DNA from 3 places in the Kitasatospora sp. NPDC004669 genome. Region 1 is predicted to be linked to each of the others. Evidence: riboswitches for the same ligand, from Rfam matches in the RefSeq annotation. Region 1 holds a riboswitch; each other region holds the start of a gene.
The links. Region 1 has a riboswitch for S-adenosylmethionine ahead of ABZW30_RS24600 (aminotransferase class V-fold PLP-dependent enzyme). Riboswitches for the same ligand answer to the same signal wherever they lie in the genome.
Positions count from the first base shown of each region.

Region 2: another riboswitch for S-adenosylmethionine. It lies ahead of thrC (threonine synthase); the one in region 1 lies ahead of ABZW30_RS24600 (aminotransferase class V-fold PLP-dependent enzyme).
Region 3: another riboswitch for S-adenosylmethionine. It lies ahead of ABZW30_RS15565 (IclR family transcriptional regulator); the one in region 1 lies ahead of ABZW30_RS24600 (aminotransferase class V-fold PLP-dependent enzyme).

Region 1 covers NZ_JBEXKB010000031.1:32,568-36,555, reverse strand. Annotated here, with positions in the region: gene ABZW30_RS24610 (rhomboid family intramembrane serine protease) at 1-393, shown strand, start outside; gene ABZW30_RS24605 (Lrp/AsnC ligand binding domain-containing protein) at 435-716, shown strand; gene ABZW30_RS24600 (aminotransferase class V-fold PLP-dependent enzyme) at 720-2,171, opposite strand; SAM riboswitch class IV at 2,222-2,339, opposite strand; gene trpD (anthranilate phosphoribosyltransferase) at 2,475-3,551, opposite strand; gene ABZW30_RS24590 (hypothetical protein) at 3,670-3,988, opposite strand, start outside.
Region 2 covers NZ_JBEXKB010000013.1:104,897-108,884, reverse strand. Annotated here, with positions in the region: gene ABZW30_RS14060 (trehalose-6-phosphate synthase) at 1-975, opposite strand, end outside; gene ABZW30_RS14055 (glucosyl-3-phosphoglycerate synthase) at 1,242-2,255, opposite strand; SAM riboswitch class I at 2,400-2,533, shown strand; gene thrC (threonine synthase) at 2,551-3,831, shown strand; gene ABZW30_RS14045 (MoaD/ThiS family protein) at 3,860-3,988, shown strand, end outside.
Region 3 covers NZ_JBEXKB010000015.1:93,591-97,578, reverse strand. Annotated here, with positions in the region: gene ABZW30_RS15570 (glycoside hydrolase family 15 protein) at 1-1,467, shown strand, start outside; SAM riboswitch class I at 1,648-1,790, shown strand; gene ABZW30_RS15565 (IclR family transcriptional regulator) at 1,989-2,702, shown strand; gene ABZW30_RS15560 (PucR family transcriptional regulator ligand-binding domain-containing protein) at 2,747-3,988, opposite strand, start outside.

The sequences.
Region 1 (3,988 bases):
CCCACCGTCGAGCGTCGACTCGGCCGGGCCCGGTTCCTCCTCTTCTATCTGGCGGGCGGCAGCCTGGCCTCGTACGGCTTCGCGCTCGCCGAGGCGCACTCGGCGGACTCCACCCGGGTCCTGATCGGCGCCTCGGGCGCGATCTCCGCCGTGCTCGGCGCCTACCTGCGCTTCCACCCCCGCGCCCGGGTGACCACCCTGGTCCCGCTGCTCCTCTTCCTCCCGCTGCGCTTCCCGGCCTGGCTGGTGCTCGGCCTCTGGTTCGCCCTGCAGTGGTGGTCGGTGCACTCGGCCGGGCCCGGGGTGGCCTACCTGGTCCACGTGATCGGCTTCTCGGCCGGCTTCCTCTACGCCTGCACCGTCGTCGGCCGCCCCCCGGGACGCCCCGGCTGAGGCCCGATACCCTGGCCGCACCCCACAAAGGAGCCCGAACAGTGATCACCGCCATCGTCCTGATCAAGACCAGTGTCGACCGCATCCCGGAGATCGCCGAGGCCATCGCGGCCATCGAGGGCGTCAGCGAGGTGTACTCGGTGACCGGCGGCTACGACCTGGTGGCGATGGTCCGGGTCCGCCGCCACGACGACCTGGCCGAGGTCATCCCGGGTCGGCTCAACAAGGTCCCGGGCGTGGCCCACACCGAGACCCAGATCGCCTTCCGCACCTACTCCCAGCACGACTTGGAAGCGGCATTCGCCCTCGGCCTGGACGAGTAGGACTCAGCCCTCGCGACGGCCCCTGTCGATCTGCACAGTGGCGACGCAACGGCCACCCTCGTTGCGGTAGTTCCAGGCCGCGCCGTCCGTGACCAGCTCCCGGACGGCGGTCAGAAAGCGCTCGATGTGCTCGTCCGGCGTCCCGGCGCCGAAGCTCACCCGGATCGCGTTCAGGCTGCGCTCGCCCGGCAGCGAGGGCTCGGGCGCCCCGCACTCGGAGACCGGACCGGGCGCCACCCCGGACTCCTCCCCGAGCAGGGTGCGCACCAGCGGGTGGGCGCAGAACAGTCCGTCGCGAACCCCGATGCCGTACTCGGCGGACAGCGCGGCCGAGAAGTGCGAGCTGTTCCAGCCCTGGACGACGAAGGACAGCACGCCCACCCGGGCGGCGCTCTGAATGTCACCGGTCGCGCCGAACAGGCTGAGCACCCTGACCTGCGGGATCTCCGCCAGCCCCGCCGTCAGCCGCTCGACCAGCTGCCGCTCCCGGGCCTCCAGCGCGTCGAAGCCGGCCTCGGTCAGCGCCCGACAGGCCGAGGCGATCGCGTAGGCGCCGATGACGTTCGGCGAGCCGGCCTCGTGCCGGGCCGGGCCGGTGTGCCACTGGACGGCCACCGAGCCGTCCACCTCCCGCGCCACCGTCCGGGTCGCCCCGCCGCCGGCCAGGTACGGGTCGGCCGCGTCCAGCCAGTCCGTCCGCCCGGCCAGCACCCCGGCGCCGAACGGCGCGTACAGCTTGTGACCTGAGAAGGCGATCCAGTCGACGTCCAGCTCGCGCACCGAGACCCGGTGGTGCGGGGCCAGCTGGGCGGCGTCCAGCACCACCCGGGCGCCGTGCCGGTGCGCGGTCGCGGTCAGTTCGGCGACCGGCCACAGCTCACCGGTCACATTGGAGGCCCCGGTGACGCACAGCAGCTTCGGCCCTGCGGGCGCCCCGGCGAGTGCGGCGTCCAGCACGGCCACCGCCTCGGCCCGCGAGCGCGGCGCCCGCAGGTAGTCGACCTCCAGCCCGGCGTGCGCCCAGGGCAGCAGCGCGGCGTGGTGCTCGGTCTCGAAGGCGAACACCCGGGTGCCGGCCGGAACGGCGGAGGCCAGCAGGTTGAGCGAGTCGGTGGTGGCGCGGGTGAAGACCACCTGGTCGCCCTCGCGCAGGTCGAGGAACTCGGCGACGGTGCGGCGGCTCTGCTCGAACAGGTCGGTGGACAGCTGGGAGAGGTACCCGGCACCCCGGTGCACGCTGCCGTAGTAGGGCGCGTAGGCGGCGACGTCGTCCCACACCCGCTGGAGCGCCGGCGAGCTGGCCGCGTAGTCGAGCGCCGCGTAGCCGACCTTCTCCCCGCTGGCCAGCGGGACCTGGACGTCGTGGCCGAGGACGGCGAGCGGGGCGCATGGGAGGGACCGCGCGGAGCGCGCCGAAAGAAGGGTGGTGGCGGGCGACGGGTGGGAGACGGACATGAGGATGCACTCCTTCGGGGGTAGGGACCCCGGGAGTGCCAGTCGTCGGGCGTCCGCGCTTGTCGCACGGACGGCTTGCCGAGCGACCCGGTCCTCACCCAGGGCACCCCGCCACGGACGGAGGGTTGCCGGACAGCAAGCTGGGGCTTGACGCTGTCACTCATGACCTGGCCAGGACTCTAGGTCGGGTCCGTCGAGCGGTCAAACAGGAATCCACCATCCGGACAGTGCTCTCGCCCGCTCTCCTCCGGGGCGCGCGAAGGGCCCGCGCCGACGAACCGGCACGGGCCCTCAACTGCCGCCTCAGCTACGGCTGGTGACGTCCGCCCAGCGCCGCAGCAGATCCTGCGCCGCGCCCGAGTCGATCGCCTCCGCCGCCCGCGCCATGCCCGTCGCGAGCTGCTCGGTCAGCGGCGCGTCGCCCAGGTCGAGCGCCACCAGCGCCGCCGCGGTGTTCAGCAGCACGGCGTCCCGCACCGGCCCGCGTTCCCCGGCCAGCAGCCGGCGCGCGACCTCGGCGTTGTACGCGGCGTCCGCCCCGCGCAGCGCCTCGATGCCGACCAGCTCGATGCCGACGTCCCGCGGGTCGAAGGTGGTCTCGGTGACCACCCCGTCGCGCACCAGCCACACCCGCGAGGTGGTGGTGATGGTCAGCTCGTCCAGCCCGTCGTCGCCGCGGAACACCAGTGCGGTCGCCCCCCGCCGGGCGAGCACCCCGGCGATCAGGCCGGCGAGCCGGGTGTCGAAGCAGCCGATCGCGTGCGAGGTGACCTTGGCCGGGTTGGTCAGCGGGCCGAGGATGTTGAAGGCGGTGGGCACCCCGAGGTCGCGCCGCGCGGTGGCGGCGTGCCGCATCGAGGGGTGGAACTTCGCCGCGAAGCAGAAGGTGAGCCCGACCTCCTCGGCCACTTCGGCCACCCGGCGGGCCGACAGGTCGAGCGCCACCCCGAGCTTCTCCAGCACGTCCGAGGAGCCGCTGGTGGAGGAGGCCGACCGGTTGCCGTGCTTGACCACCTTGGCCCCGGTGGCCGCCGCGACGATCGCCGACATGGTGGAGATGTTGACGGTCTTCGCCCGGTCGCCGCCGGTGCCGACGATGTCCACCGCCGGGCCGGGGATGTCCAGCGGCTCGGCGTGCTCGTACATCGCGTCGACCAGCCCGGAGATCTCCTCGACCGACTCGCCCTTGGCCCGTAGCGCCACCATGAACCCGGCCACCTGGACGGGGGACGCCTCGCCGCTCATGATCCGGTCCATCGCCCACGCGGTGGACGAGCGGTCGAGGTCCTCCCCCTTCAACAGCGCCGCCAGGAGGTCCGGCCAGGTGCGGACCACCTGCGCGGGGTCGGTACCACCGTTCGCAGGGTTCACGTTCACCATGGCTGACTCCAGCTATTGTCGGCTCCCCTACACCGGGGACGTCCGTACGGATGGAGCCAGCCTATCCAGCGGTGGGGTTCCTACGGCGGTGTCTTCTCTAGTGGTGAGACAACACCGCTCAACGCGTGGCCGGGGTCCGCTTGGCCAGTCGGGCCCGCAGCAGGGTGGCCACCGCCCCGGCCAGCGCGACCGGGTCCACCGGGCGGGAGATCGCGGCGTCGGCCCGGCTCCAGGCGGCGAGCCAGGAGTCCTGCGGCCGGCCGATCAACACCAGCACCGGCGGGCAGCCGTAGATCTCGTCCTTGAGCTGGCGCCCGAGGCCGAGCCCGCCGGCCGGCACCGCCTCGCCGTCCAGGACACAGAGGTCGATGCCGCCCTTCTCCAGCGCCTTGAGCACCGCGGGGGTGGTCGCGCACTCCAGGTAGGACAGCTCCGGA
Region 2 (3,988 bases), on a different contig from region 1:
CTCGGGGTGGGTGCGGAGCAGGTGCCGGTAGGCCTGGAGGCCGCGGACGATGTTCTTGCTGAGTTCGGTGCGGTCGACCCGGACGATGGTGCGGCGGTCGCCGACGGCGGTGCGGAGGGTGGCGAGGCGTTCGTCCACGTCGGGGCGGTGGGCGCGTTCGCGGAGGAAGTCGGCGTCGGCGCCCAGGGCGTGGACGCCGAGGTGGGTGGTGCGGCCGTTGTGGGTGACGGTCATCGCGTCGTGGTCGACGGTCGCGTCGAGGAGGTCCTCGCAGCAGGCGGCGAAGGCGCGGGCCCAGCGTTCGGTGAGGAAGCCCGCCCGGTCGGCGCCGAGGATGCCGGTGAGGACGGCGCGGGCGACGTCGTCGGGGAGCAGCCGGTAGTACTCGGGCGGGGCCCAGGGGGTGTGGGAGAAGTGGCCGATCCGCAGGTCGGGGCGGGCCCGGCGGAGCAGGGCCGGGGCCAGGGAGAGGTGGTAGTCCTGGACGAGGACCGCGGCGTTCGGGGCGGCTTCGGCGGCGAGGGCCTCGGCGAAGGCGGTGTTGTAGGCCTGGTAGGCAGCCCATTCGGTGCGGAAGTCCGCGTCGAAGGAGGGCGCGGTGGGGGTCGCGTAGAGCAGGTGGTGGACGAACCAGAGGGTGGAGTTGGCGACGCCGTTGTAGGCGCGGGCGAAGGTCTCCGGGTCTATGTCCAGCATCCGTACGGCTTGGCCGCCGACCTCGTGGCCGGTCAGGTCGAGGCGGCCGTCGGGGGCTTCTCTCGCGGCTCGGCGGTCGGCGTCGCCGAGGGCGGCGCAGACCCAGACGGCGTTCGGGTCGTCGATGGCGGAGAGGCCGGAGACCAGGCCTCCGCCGCCGCGGCGCAGGGTCAGCGTGCCGTCGTCGGCGGTGCTGAACGACACCGGTCCCCGGTTGGAGGCCACCAGGACGGGGGCGGTGCCGGCCTGGCCTGAACGTTTGGTCGATGAATCGGCCATGAGTCCTCTTCTGGGTCTGCCCGTTCACCCGTTGGGGTGGATTCCGAGCGTACGGCGGAGCGGAGCGCGGCGCAGCCGTACAGTCGGAGACCTGCGATACGCAGCGGTCAGGGCTTGGCCGCCACGAGGCTCCGCAGGGGTCGAGTGGGAAGCCTCCTCGTCGAGAGGGGGAGGAGTCACGGTTGGGATGTTGCCGGTTGGCGGACATCGCAAACCAACCGCCGGGGTAACCGGCGAAACCGCAGCGGCCGCACTGCTCGGGTCCGTCACCCGTCGGTGCGGCGCTTCGCGTACTCGGGAACGGTGTGCATCGGCGGGCGTTCGAGGGCGGTCACGGGGTGGGTGTGGGCGGTGAAGGCGCGGGTCTGCGGGTCGCGGGTGAACTGGGTGAGGTGGGGGTGGACCAGGTCGGCGGAGGCCTTGAGGCGGTGGGTGCGGTCGAGCCGTTCCAGGGCGGTGCGGTAGATGGTGGCGGCCATCCGGCCGAGGGCCTGGCTGTCCTGGTGGCGGTGGTGTCGGACGCCGACGTCGACCTGGGCCAGGCCGTCCAGGCCGACCAGCTCCAACGCGTCGACCAGGAGGCCGAGTTCGACGCCGTAGCCGGTGGGGAAGGGCAGTCGTTCGAGCAGTGAGCGGCGGGCCGCGTACTCGCCGCCGAGGGGCTGGACGAAGCCGGCGAGTTCCGGCCAGTGGAGGTTGAGCAGGGGGCGGGCGACGAGTTCGGTGACCCGGCCGCCGCCGGCCGGGACGATCGCACCGCTCTCGGTCTCCAGGGGGCGGTCGTACATGGCCTTGACCAGGTGGATGTCCCCGTCGGTCAGCAGCGGGCCGATGATGCCGGAGACGAAGGCGGGGTCGAACTCGCGCAGGTCGGCGTCGATGAAGCAGACGATGTCGCCGTGGGTGACCAGCAGCGAGCGCCAGAGCACCTCGCCCTTGCCGGGGGCGGTGGGCAGCCGGGGCAGGATGGCGTCGCGGTGCTCCACCCGGGCGCCGGCCTCGGCGGCGATGGCGGCGGTGGCGTCGGTGGAGCCGGAGTCGAGTACGACCAGTTCGTCGACCAGAGGGATGCGGTCCATCAGTTCGCGGCGGATGGTGCGGACGATGTCGCCGACGGTGGCCTCCTCGTCGAGTGCCGGGAGGACGACGCTGACGGTCTGCCGGGTGTGCCGTTTGGCCTCCAGCAGGGCGTGAACCGGCCGGTCGGCCGCGCTCCACGAACGGCGGCGCAGCCAGGACGCCGCCTGTGGGAGGAGTGCGGGGGTCGGTTCGGCGGGCACGGTGGGTCTCCTCGGCGAGGTCGGGTGGAACGGGCCATCTCGCGTGGCGGACGGGCCCTTTCAGGGATGACGCCTTCGGATACAGTCTTCGTACAGCGGTCGGACCTTCGCACGCCGGGGTCGCCGCTGAACCACAACTTCACAAGCTCATCCAGAGGGACTGAGGGAACGGCCCGTTGACGTCCCGGCAACCTTCTCGCTCGGCTGTCGTACAGGCCCCGGCGGGACAGGTGCCAATTCCGGCCTGTGGCGCGACCGCGTCCCGGGGAAGATGAGGAGAGAGGCCTCCGCCATCATGGCTATCGACACTGCCGCACCCGTTTCGGTCGACCTCGGCCCCGCCGCCGCGCTGTCCTGTCGGGAGTGCGGCACCCGCTTCCCGCTCGGTCCCAGCTTCGCCTGCCTGGAGTGCTTCGGGCCGCTGGAGATCGCGTACGAGTTCGGGGGCGAGCGCGCGGAGGAGCTGCGCAAGCGGATCGAGGCCGGTCCGGCGTCCATCTGGCGCTACGCGCCGCTGCTGCCGGTGCCGGCCGATGTGGCGTCCAAGCCGAACCTGAACCCGGGGTGGACCCCGCTGGTGAAGGCGGACAACCTGGGCCGGGAGCTCGGGTTCACCGCTCCGCTGCACGTGAAGGACGACTCCGGCAACCCGACGCACTCGTTCAAGGACCGCGTGGTGGCCTGCGCGATCGAGGCGGCGCGGGCGTTCGGGTACACCACGCTGTCCTGCTCCTCGACCGGCAACCTGGCCGGCGCGGTGGGGGCGGCGGCGGCCCGGGCCGGGTTCCGGTCCTGCGTCTTCATCCCGCACGACCTGGAGCAGGGCAAGGTCGTGATGGCCGGGGTGTACGGCGGCGAGCTGGTCGGCATCGAGGGCAACTACGACGACGTGAACCGCTTCTGCTCGGAGCTGATCGGGGACTCGGCCGGCGAGGGCTGGGGCTTCGTGAACGTCAACCTGCGTCCGTACTACGGCGAGGGCTCCAAGACGCTGGCGTACGAGATCTGCGAGCAGCTGGGCTGGCGGCTGCCGGAGCAGATCGTCATCCCGATCGCCTCGGGTTCGCAGCTGACGAAGATCGACAAGGGGCTGCAGGAGCTGATCGGGCTCGGCCTGGTGGAGGACCGGCCGTACCGGATCTTCGGGGCCCAGGCCGAGGGCTGCTCGCCGGTGTCGGCCGCGTTCAAGGCGGGCCGGGACGTGATCAAGCCGGTCAAGCCGGACACCATCGCCAAGTCGCTGGCGATCGGCAACCCGGCGGACGGCCCGTACGTGCTGGACATCGCCCGTCGGACCGGCGGTGCGGTCGAGGACGTCACGGACGCGGAGGTCGTGGCGGCGATCCGGCTGCTGGCCCGGACCGAAGGGATCTTCGCCGAGACCGCGGGCGGGGTGACCGTCGGCGTGCTGAAAAAGCTGGTCGAGACCGGTCGGCTGGACCCGGCCAAGGAGACCGTCGCGATCAACACCGGCGACGGCCTGAAGACGCTGGACGCCGTCTCCGACGCCGGGATGACCGCTGTCATCCGCCCGACGCTGGAGTCGTTCCGCTCCGCCGGCCTCGCGTCCGCCTGAACCACCCCTACCCCCCGCTAGGAGAGCCATGAGCGCCAACGTCCGCATCCCCACCATCCTGCGCACCTACACCGGCGGCGCCGCCGAGGTGTCCGCCGAGGGGGCCACCCTGGCCGAGGTCATCGCCGACCTGGAGAAGAACCACGCGGGTATCTCC
Region 3 (3,988 bases), on a different contig from region 1:
GTGCGGGGCTCGATGCCGTTCCGGGTGCGGGTCGCGCCGCGGTTCGGTTACGGGGCGCAGTCGCATGTGGTGCGGCGGCAGGGGGACTGCCTGGCGATCTTCGAGTCCGCTGCGCTGTCACTCGCGCTCACCTCCACGGTGGCGGTCGAGTGCGACGAGCTGGACGTGACCGCCGAGTTCAAGCTCAGCCAGGGCGAGACGGCGGTATTCGCGCTCGACCGGGTCGACGGCGCCGTGCCGCCGAGGGGCTGCGCCCACCGCGAGGCGGAGGTGGAGTTCAAGGCCACGGTGGCGTTCTGGCGGGGGTGGCTGGCGCAGAGCCGGTACCGAGGGCGGTGGCGGGAGATGGTGCACCGCTCGGCGCTGACGCTCAAACTCCTCACCTATGCCCCGACCGGCGCGATGGTGGCCGCGCCGACCACCAGCCTGCCGGAACGGATCGGTGGCGCACGCAACTGGGACTACCGCTACCTGTGGGTTCGGGATGCCGCGTTCTGCGTGTACGCGTTGCTGCGGCTGGGCTTCACCGGTGAGGCCGAGGCGTTCATGGGCTTCCTGACCGCCCGGATCGACCGGGACGAGACCCGGCCCTCCGGCCCGTTGCAGATCATGTACGGCATCGACGGCCGCTGCGAACTGCCCGAGCGCGAGCTTCCGCACCTGGAGGGCTACCGGGGGTCCGCTCCGGTGCGGGTCGGCAACGCGGCCGTCGACCAGCTCCAGCTCGACATCTACGGCGCCCTGCTGGACTCCGTCTACCTGTACGACAAGTGGGGTCAGCCGATCTCCAGCGAGCAGTGGGACGCCGTGTGCGCCGTGGTCGACTGGGTCTGTGCCAACTGGGACCAGCCCGACGAGGGCGTGTGGGAGACCCGCGGCGGTCGCAAGAGGTTCCTCTACTCCCGCCTGATGTGCTGGGTGGCGATCGAACGGGCCGTCCGGATCGCCCGGCGCCGTGGCCTGCCGGCCGACCTGGTGCGCTGGGGTGCCGCGCGTGATGCCATCTATCGGCGGATCATGGACCGGGGCTGGTCCGCGGAGCGCAGGGCGTTCGTCCAGCACGAGGACGACCAGGTGCTGGACGCCGCGGTGCTGATGATGCCGCTGGCCAAGTTCATCGCACCCACGGACCCCAAGTGGCTTTCCACGCTGGACGCGCTCAGCGCCGACCTGGTCTCCGACTCACTGGTCTACCGGTACGACCCGCAGGCCAGCCCGGACGGCCTGATCGGCGAGGAGGGCACCTTCTCGATCTGCTCCTTCTGGTACGTCGAGGCCCTCACCCGGGCCGGCCGCCTGGACGAGGCCCGGCTCGCCTTCGAGAAGATGCTCACCTACGCCAACCACCTCGGCCTGTACGCCGAGGAGATCAGCCACACCGGCGAGCAACAGGGCAACTTCCCACAGGCGTTCACCCACCTCGCGCTGATCAGCGCCGCCTACAACCTCGACCGCACCCTGGGTTGACGACGGCGGTCCCCACGCCGACGAGCCGGTCGGGGATGGGCCGGATCGGGTGGAACCTTCAGCGCTCGCCTTTAGCGGCGGCCAACCGGCGGCCAACCCCCTGACCGGATGATGCGGAGCGTCCGCACGCGATGGGGGAGGTTTGGCGGGCCGGCCGGGGAGTCTTGTATCGTTCCTCGCGAATCATCCAGAGGGGTGGAGGGACCGGCCCTACGAAGCCCCGGCAACTCCCCGGTCGACTCGGCGTCCGAAGTACGCGCCGCGCCGTCCGGGATCAGTGCCAACTCCGGCCTGTCGCCAACGTGGCGCGGGAAAGATGAGGAGACACGGTGCTCTCTGCGCTGTCCTTCGCCCGGGCGCTTCCCGCCCCGGCCCTTTCGCGTACCCGTCTCGTGCCCGGCGCAGGCAATCGGCCGACTTCTCCGGCCCGTTCTCGCTGACCACCCCCCGCTCCCCGCGGGGAGCCTCCGTGAGCGGAACCCACCCGTCGCTCACGGGGTTTGAGACTGGAGTACCCATCCATGGAGAACACGAGCGGCGTCGGCGTGCTCGACAAGGTCACCTCGATCCTCGGCACCCTGGAGGCAGGTCCCGCCACGCTGGCCGGACTCGTCGCCGCCACCGGCCTGGCGCGGCCGACCGCCCACCGGCTCGCCGTCGCACTGGAACACCACCGCCTGGTCGGCAGGGACCTCCAGGGCCGGTTCGTCCTCGGCCCCCGGCTCGGGGAGCTCTCGGCGGCGGCCGGTGAGGACCGGCTGCTGGCGGCAGCCGGCTCGGTCCTCATCCACCTGCGCGACGTCACCGGCGAGAGCGCACAGCTCTACCGCCGCCAGGGCGAGGTCCGCATCTGCGTGGCCGCCGCCGAGCGGCTCTCCGGCCTTCGTGACACCGTCCCCGTCGGCGTCACCCTCCCCATGAAGGCCGGCTCCGCCGCCCAGATCCTGCTCGCCTGGGAGGAACCCGAGCGCCTCCACCGCGGCCTCCTGGGCGCCCGCTTCACCGCCACCGCCCTCAGCGGCGTACGGCGCCGCGGCTGGGCCCAGTCCGCCGGCGAGCGCGAGCCCGGCGTGGTCTCCGTCTCCGCCCCCGTCCGCGGCCCGTCCAACCGGGTCGTGGCCGCCGTCTCCGTCTCCGGCCCGATCGAACGCCTCACCCGCCACCCCGGCGCGAGCGTCTCCCAGGCCGTCGTCGAGGCGGCCGACCGCCTCACCGAAGCCCTGCGCCATCCCTGACCGACCCGTCGCCCCGCCGGCTCCCGGCTGATCGTCGGAAACGGTCAATCATGCTGGGGAATCGCCGATGTCCGGTCGGGGAAGGCGGCGAGGAGGGCGAGCCAGAGCTGGAAGCGGTCCTGCATGGACTGCAGTGATCGGCCGGTGAGGCGCTCGATCCGGTCCAGCCGGTAGCGGACGGTGTTGCGGTGGACGTACAGCCGGTCGGCGACCGCCTGGACCGAGCAGTCCGCGGCCAGGTAGGCGCGCAGGGTCGTGATGAGATCGGCGTTGTTGGTCTCGTCGAACCGGGTGAGCGGGCGCAGCACCTCGGCGGCGAGCTGTTTCAACGGCAGATCGGGGCTGGACAGCAGCAGCCGGGGAAGGTTGAGCGGGTCACCGGCGTGGACCCCGGGGCCCCGGGTGAGGGCCGCCTGGGCCTCGAACCAGCTCCAGCGCAGGCCGTCGACGCCTCGGTAGCATCCGCCGATCCCGACCGCGGCGCGGGTGTCGAGGCCGGTCAGCGCGGTGCCGAAGCGCCGGGCCAGCTTGTCCACGGGCGCGGACTGCGGGACCACCGCCACCAGGTACCGGTTGACCACGGCGGTGAGCACCGGCTCGGGGGACTCGGGGCGGCCCGCGGTCAGCCAGGGCAGCCGCGCCAGCCGCCGGTCCGCCGCCGCCCCCGCGCCGTCCGGTGCCAGGCGGCCCAGGACGACCCGGTGGGCGGCCTTGGCGTCCAGCCCGAACGTGGCGAGCCTGCGCTCGGCGGCCGCCGGTGCGATCACGTCCCGCACGATGTCCTCGACGACCTGGCCGACCAGTTCCCGCCGCCCGGCCAAGTGGGCCTGTCGACGGGCCAGTTCCAGGCCGACCAGCCGAACCGCGTACGGGAGCACGTCCGCCGCGGGGCCGGCCGACCGCAGGCAGAGGAACGCCGCGACCATCCCGTCGACCTGCACCGGCAGGCACAGCGGACCGACGTGACCGGCCTCGTCCGAGGACTTCAGCCCGGCCGCCCGCACCTCCTCGGCCAGTGCGCCGGAACGCTCCGGGGCGGTGGCGAGGACCGAGCCGTGGCGGTCGAGGACGGCGACCTCTGACCCGCAGGCCCGCCGCAGCACCCGCAGCAGCGCGGTCAGGCCCTCGCCGGTCAGCAGGGCCTGGACCAGCAGATCGTGCTGATCGACCAGTCGCCGCTGCGCGCTGTGGTCCTCGGCCGCGACCCGTTCGGCGACCAGGCGGTTCACCGCGATGAAAGGCGTCTCGTACGGGACCTCCAGCACCGCCAGGCCCAACCGCTCGGC